2 regions of the Allobosea sp. BIWAKO-01 genome follow, and region 2 is predicted to be linked to the other one. Evidence: predicted binding sites of a transcription regulator. Region 2 holds the regulator's gene; the other holds the start of a gene.
The links. The regulator LexA, encoded in region 2, represses DNA repair genes until DNA is damaged. The targets are predictions, from matches to a motif close to TGTTCNNNNTGTGTTCNG.
Positions count from the first base shown of each region.

Region 1: a site for LexA is predicted at 1,547-1,564, ahead of BIWAKO_RS11990 (helicase-related protein). Genes of this name have one in related genera too.

Region 1 covers NZ_BCQA01000001.1:2,585,577-2,588,987, reverse strand. Annotated here, with positions in the region: gene BIWAKO_RS11990 (helicase-related protein) at 1-1,448, opposite strand, end outside; gene BIWAKO_RS11985 (DUF3108 domain-containing protein) at 1,866-2,699, opposite strand; gene rpmB (50S ribosomal protein L28) at 2,965-3,252, shown strand.
Region 2 covers NZ_BCQA01000001.1:5,035,971-5,039,381, reverse strand. Annotated here, with positions in the region: gene BIWAKO_RS23630 (molybdopterin molybdotransferase MoeA) at 1-717, shown strand, start outside; gene lexA (transcriptional repressor LexA) at 799-1,503, shown strand; gene BIWAKO_RS23620 (hypothetical protein) at 1,497-1,916, opposite strand; gene BIWAKO_RS23615 (ComEC/Rec2 family competence protein) at 2,041-3,411, opposite strand, start outside.

The DNA.
Region 1 (3,411 bases), 2.5 Mb from region 2:
ATCAGCACGCTCGTGCGCCGATCGACGAAACGGCTGGCTAGCCGCTCGTGCAAAGCGTCCGACAGTTTGTCCTCTACAAGACGCGCCACCCCCTGCCAATGCTCTGGATCAGGTAACCAGTCAGGACGGTTTGCGACATAGGTCCAAGTTCGGACCTGCGCAATGCGGGCAGACAGCGTGTCGATCTCGCCATCGGTCCGGTCAAGCGCATCGAGTTGGGCACGATACCAGTCCGGATCGAGCCGTCCGTGGCGCATCAGGCGCAGATACAGCGTGGTGGCGAGATCAGCATGCTGCATCGGCGCGATCTTGCGATAATCGGGCAGGCCACACACCTCCCAGAGCCGCTCGACTGCTGCACGGCCCTGCGCCAGCGGCCTGACATCGGCGTCGCGGGCCAGAACCTCCAGCGTCGTCATGTCCTCTGCGATCAGCGCACGGGTCAGCCCCTGCTCGGTTGGCTGGACGTTCAGGCTGGCGATCAGCCCGTCGACGGAGCGCAGATCGAGGTCGGAATTGCGCCATTGCAGCTGCCGCACCGATTCAAAACGATGATTCTCGATCGCCTCGACCAGTTCGGCGTCGAAGGGCGGGCAACGCCCGCTCGTGCCAAAGGTGCCGTCGCGTAGATGGCGGCCGGCGCGCCCGGCGACCTGGCCGAACTCCGCGGGATTCAGCTTGCGGAAATGATGGCCGTCGAATTTCCGGTCCGCCGCGAAGGCAATGTGATCGACATCGAGATTGAGCCCCATGCCGATGGCGTCCGTCGCGACGAGATAATCGACATCGCCCGACTGATAGATCTCGACCTGGGCATTGCGCGTGCGCGGCGAGAGCGCGCCGAGCACGACGGCGGCTCCCCCCTTCTGCCGACGGATCAGTTCGGCGATCGCATAAACCTCCTCGACGGAGAAGGCGACGATCGCGCTACGTCGTGGCAGGCGGGTAATCTTCTTGTCGCCGGCAAATGTGAGCTGCGACAGGCGGGGACGCGTCACGACGTTCACGCCGGGAATGAGCTGCTCGATCAGCGGCTTCATGGTGCCCGCGCCGATCAGCATCGTCTCGGCCCGACCGCGCCGGTTCAGCAGGCGGTCGGTGAAGACGTGACCGCGGTCGAGATCGGCGGCGAGTTGAATTTCGTCAATCGCGACGAAATCGACGGCGAGATCGCGCGGCATGGCCTCGACGGTGCAGACCCAGAAGCGGGGCCGCTGCGGCTTGATCTTTTCCTCGCCGGTGACCAGCGCCACCGCCTCGGGGCCGACCTTCTCGACCACGCGGCCATAGACCTCGCGCGCCAGCAGGCGCAGCGGCAGGCCGATCATTCCGGTCGGGTGCGCCACCATCCGCTCGATCGCCAGATGCGTCTTGCCGGTATTGGTGGGCCCGAGAACTGCTGTGACACCCTGCGCACGAACCGAGGGCGGAAGAGAGCGTGCTGAAATCAAGACGCGACCGATCGTTTCCTTTGGGCCCTTGCCGGCAGCAGACACTGAGGAAAGCGTCCTACCTTGGCACAAGCTGGAGCGCCGAAATTAAGCTGCGGAACGAGTCCTGAACGAAGCAAGCCCGAATCGCTGACTCCGGCAGAATCGGGATTCGTTCACGGCAAGATATCGCGGGGACAGCCGCACGCACCACCATATCTGGAATCGTGACACGAGCTTGATCCACTCATTTTCGCGATCAGCGTAAACGGCCGGGCGCCGACAGTCCTCCGCGCTATTTATGTCGTGCTCACGGCGAAACGAGGGGCGGCCGCATGATTTCTGCCGATGCAACAACGCGGGATCGGCGTAAACCACCGCCACGGCGGGGCGCCCAGGCAGGGCCGCCGGGCCAAGCCGGCGCGACCGAGCGGCTCAGTTCTGCCGCGCGGCCGTGGTGGTGGTCGGATCGACCCTGAAGCTCGAGGCCTCGATGACCGCAGTCCCGATCATGGTCTTCACCGAGATGCGGATCGGCACCATCACATTGGTGCCATTGACGGGGGCAAGCCAGGTGTTGATCTCGCGATTCTCGGTCATGAACTTGGTGCTCGGCCGGAGAGCCCGATGCCCTGCGATCGGCACATAACGCGCCTGGCAGATCGTGACCGGGCCGCTATAGCCCTCGAGCTTCACCTGGCGCGAACCGGAATAGCTCAGCTTGATGTCATAGCGCGCGGCGCCGTCGAAGATCGGCAGCGTCCGGTTGCAGGCGGCACCATTCCCGCCCTTGCCCTCCACGGGCATCAGGAAGGCGCTGATCGGATCAACCACATTGCGCTTGTGGCTCTCGTTGAGCGGCACGCGATCGGGCTTGTCGTCGATCGGCGGCGCAATATCCACGGCCTGCACCGTGCCGCCGTCGAGCGCCATGCGCACAGTGCGGCTCTCGCTTGAGTTCGCCGACGAAACCGCGAAGGTCGCAGGCGACAGGCGCCCACCATGAAGATTGCCGGTTGCCGCACCCGAGCCGCGTCCGCCCGTGAAGCTGCCGACCAGGCCGGTCATCTTGGCGACGATATCGAGCTTGTAGCTGCTACCGTCGATGCCGCCGCTGAGATGGGCGGTGCCGAGCGTCAGGCCGAGCAGAGAGACATCATATTTGGCCTCCAACGAGGCCGCCGCGACTGACGACGCTCCAAAGCCGGAGGCCAGGGCCAGCGCAGCGAGACCAAGTCCGGCCAGGGACGACGCGATGGCGGGCTTCATCCAACTCCTCCGGACGGGCATGCTTCAGACCGGCATGCACTGCGAATCGGTCCGAATCGTGACCCCTTTTACCGAATTTGGCGAGTGGCAATGCCGCCACGCTGCGGCCGCCCCGATCGTGCTATGGAATCAGTCCCGGTCCTTGACGCAGCAGCCGGGCTTGGCTATAGACCCGCGACTTCAATTTGACTTCCGGTGCTCGTGGGCCGGCACGTCGCGTGTCGGCATTTTTGTTTGAGACAACCGGTTCCAAGGGAACGATATCATGGCTCGCCGTTGCGAACTGACCGGGAAAGCCACCCTCACCGGGCACCTCGTCAGCCACTCGAACCGCAAGACGAAGACCGTCTTCCGGCCGAACCTCGTCAATGTCACGCTCCGTTCGGACGCGCTTGGCCGCTCCGTGCGCCTGCGGGTCTCGGCGAACGCCCTGCGTACGGTCGATCACCGTGGCGGACTTGACGCCTTCCTGGTCAAGGCGCCGGCTGGCGACCTCTCGACCAGCGCCCTCACGCTGAAGCGTGACATCGAGAAGAAGCTCGCGACCAACTGATCGCGCGTTTCCTTCGCGGAATGAACGAAGCGGCCGAAAGGCCGCTTTTTTCGTCTGCCTGGGACGCAGTGGCCAGCGCCGTATCATCCGTTCTCGGCGCTCGATCGCCGGCACATTCAGCGCTTGTGCTTGCCGCAAGGGCGAGCATGAGGTCACGCT
Region 2 (3,411 bases):
CACCCCACGCTCACTGTGCGTCGCAGGCCACTGGTCGCAATCCTCGCGACCGGCGACGAGCTGGTCCAGCCGGGCGAGCCGGTTGGCCCCGACCAGATCGTCGCGTCCAACAGTTTTGCGCTCGCCGCGCTGGTCGAGCAGGCCGGGGGCACAGCGCTCGATCTCGGGATCGCCCGCGATGATCATGCCGACCTCGCCGACAAGATCGGCCAGGCACGGAAGGCCGATGCCGATGTGCTGATCACCCTGGGAGGGGCCTCGGTAGGTGAGCACGATCTCGTCCAGGCAGCGTTGATTGGGCAAGGCATGGCGCTCGGCTTCTGGAAAATCGCCATGCGGCCGGGCAAGCCGATGATGATGGGCCGCCTCGGCCGTATGGTCGCGCTCGGCCTGCCCGGAAACCCCGTCTCGTCCATCGTCTGCGGGCATCTCTTCGTCGTTCCGCTGCTCAGGGCCCTCCTCGGCGTGCCGGAACCTGAGCGCGATCTGAGTGAGCCCGCAATCGTCGGCAGAGATTTGCCGGCAAATGATGAACGGCAGGACTATATGAGGTCGGAACTGATCCTCACCCCGGAGGGATGGCTGGCAACGCCCTTCGCCAAGCAGGATTCATCCATGCTGGCCACTCTCGCCCGCGCCGATGCGCTGCTCATTCGCGAATCATTTGCTGCGCCGGCAAACAAAGGCGACGGCTGCCGGATCATCCGCCTGCGCTGAGGGCGCTTGCGGAACACAACGCGAACCTGTATGGTGTTCGTGCTTTGTTTCGATTCCGTGCAAAGAGCGCCGGCGGGGACCATGCTGACACGCAAACAGTTCGAACTGCTTCGTTTCATCCAGGAACGCCTGCGCGAGACAGGGGTCCCCCCCTCCTTCGACGAGATGAAGGACGCGCTCGATCTGCGCTCCAAGTCCGGTATTCATCGCCTGATCATGGCGCTGGAGGAGCGCGGTTTCATTCGCCGCCTGCCTAATCGGGCCCGGGCGCTCGAGATCATCAAGCTGCCCGAGGGGGCTGGCGGCCCTCAGGCGACGCGCGGGCGGTTCAACCCCTCCGTCGTCCAGGGTGGCCTTGGCAAGGTCCGGCCGATCGCACCGCCCCCGGACGAGGATGTGCGCTCCACAGTCGCGATTCCGGTCATGGGGCGGATTGCCGCCGGTACGCCGATTTCCGCCATCCAGAGCCGCAGCCATAGCGTGGCCCTGCCTGCTGACATGCTTGGCCCCGGCGAACATTTTGCTCTCGAGGTGCGCGGCGACTCGATGGTGGAAGCCGGCATTCTCGACGGCGATACCGTGGTGATCAAACGTCAGGACACGGCCAATACCGGCGATATCGTAGTGGCCCTGATCGATGACGAGGAAGCGACGCTGAAGCGGCTGCGCAAGCGCGGCTCCTCGATCGCTCTCGAAGCTGCCAATCCTGCCTATGAGACAAGGGTGCTGGGACCGGACCGCGTCAAGATTCAAGGCCGCCTGGTCAACCTGATGCGGCGCTACTGAAGCGGCTCGTGCTCTTCGACAGCCACCAGCGGCAAAGCCGGCGAAGGCCCTGGCGGGGTGCTTGCAGGCCGCTCCCGCTTGCGGCTCCAGGGACGATCGACACCATCCTGCTCTGATAGATGTGCGCGCCAGCCGCCCTTGTGGCCGACAAGTGCGGTCGCGCCATCGCGCGACAATGCCCTGCGGTCGATCAGTCGTGCAGCGCACGGAGCGTTCCACGGAATCGGCGTAATGACGAGATCGGCGCGCCGGCAGTCCTCGACGATGGCCAGGCGATCACGTGCAAAGGCAACGCTTCGTCCTTCCTTGCTGCGGACGACACAACCCAACGTGTCGCAGGCCGCGCCGTCCCGCAGGCTGTTGTCGTCAGGCCGGCGATTATCGCCATCTGCGTTCAGCCATTGTTGCAGCACGAAGCGGCTCGGTTGCCCCGCCAGGTCATGCGACCATCGCCCCCGCGGACCAGGATCCCGGAACCATCGCGTTCGATCAGGATGTCGGGCCTGTCGGGCTTCGCCGCCACGACCAGTCCCGCGATCAGGGGGCGACGGCCAGGAAGCGTAGCGGTGTCGTCCAGAGCGTGATCCAGAGAAGCGCGGCGGCAAAGCATGCGAGCGCCGCCGTCCCGAACGCAGGAATGATCACTGCGGAGTGGTCGAATCCCGCAACCCAGCGCGCGGATTGCAGCACATAGTCCGAAGCGACTCCCATAAGCGCCCAAGCCGGCCAATCCAGGCCGAAGGGATAGGCGAGTACGCCGAAGACCGCCGCAGGCATGACGATCAGGGAAACGAAGGGCAAGGCGAGCGCATTGCCGAGCAGGCCGAAGGGGTTGAAGGTCTGGAAGTGATAGGCACCAAAAGGTGCGGTTGCGACCGTCGCCAACACGGTCGTGACCGTGAGGCCGACCACCGCGACCCAGATTGGCCGTAGCGGCCAAGGCAGGTTCGCCGGCGCCTCGGAGTGGCCGCGATCCTCCCAGCGCTCGGCAAAGGCGATCAGCGCCGCGACAGCACCAAAGGACATCTGGAAACTCGGGCCAAGCAGCGCGTCAGGCTCGCGCAGCAGGACGATCATCGCAGCGAGCTCCAGATTGCGCATGCTGAGCGCCGGGCGATCGACGAGGATCGCACCGAGCATGACCAAGGTCATGATCAGAGAGCGCACCGTCGCGACTTCGGCTCCAGAGAAAATGCAATAGGCCGTGGCGCCGAGCATCGCGGCCAGGGCAGCGAGCTTCTTTACGGGCCAGCGCAATGCCAGCGTTTGCGATAGCGCCAGCAGGCCACGGACCAGGCCGAAGATCGTGGCGGAGGCCAGCACCATGTGAAGGCCCGAAATCGAGATGATGTGATAGATGCCGGCTGCACGCAGGTCGATATTGGTCGCCTCAGTGATGAGGCCGCGCTTGCCGGTAACCAGCGACGCCGCCATCGCGCCTGCCTGCCCTCCCCCGATCCCGGCGATACGCTCCGTCAGGGCATTGCGCGCCCGGTCGACCATCGCGCGAATCTGAAGCTCGAGCGGTGGCTGCGAGGGTGGTGGGGCGAGCGTGATCTTTCCGGGAATGGTCCCGACCGCCCCAAGCCCTCGGAAGAAGGCGTCGCGCCCGAAATCGTAGCCGCCTGGCCGCACCGGACCGGGCGGCGGCAGGAGGCGCGCGAGGGCGACGATGTGATCGCCCGGCGAAACCGATCCGCCCTTGACGTTGACCCGAACCCGCCGTGGCAGGCGTTCAGGCTCCACCCCGGCAATGCTGGTCACCAGGATCACGAGGCGCGCGCCAGCGTCACGCGCCTCGACCGATTCGACAAAGCCGGTGAGTTGTCCCACGCGCGTTCGATCGAGCATCGGTCCTGCGATTGTCGCCGTGCGCCAGGCCGCGGCACCAAAGCCGGCGAAGATGGC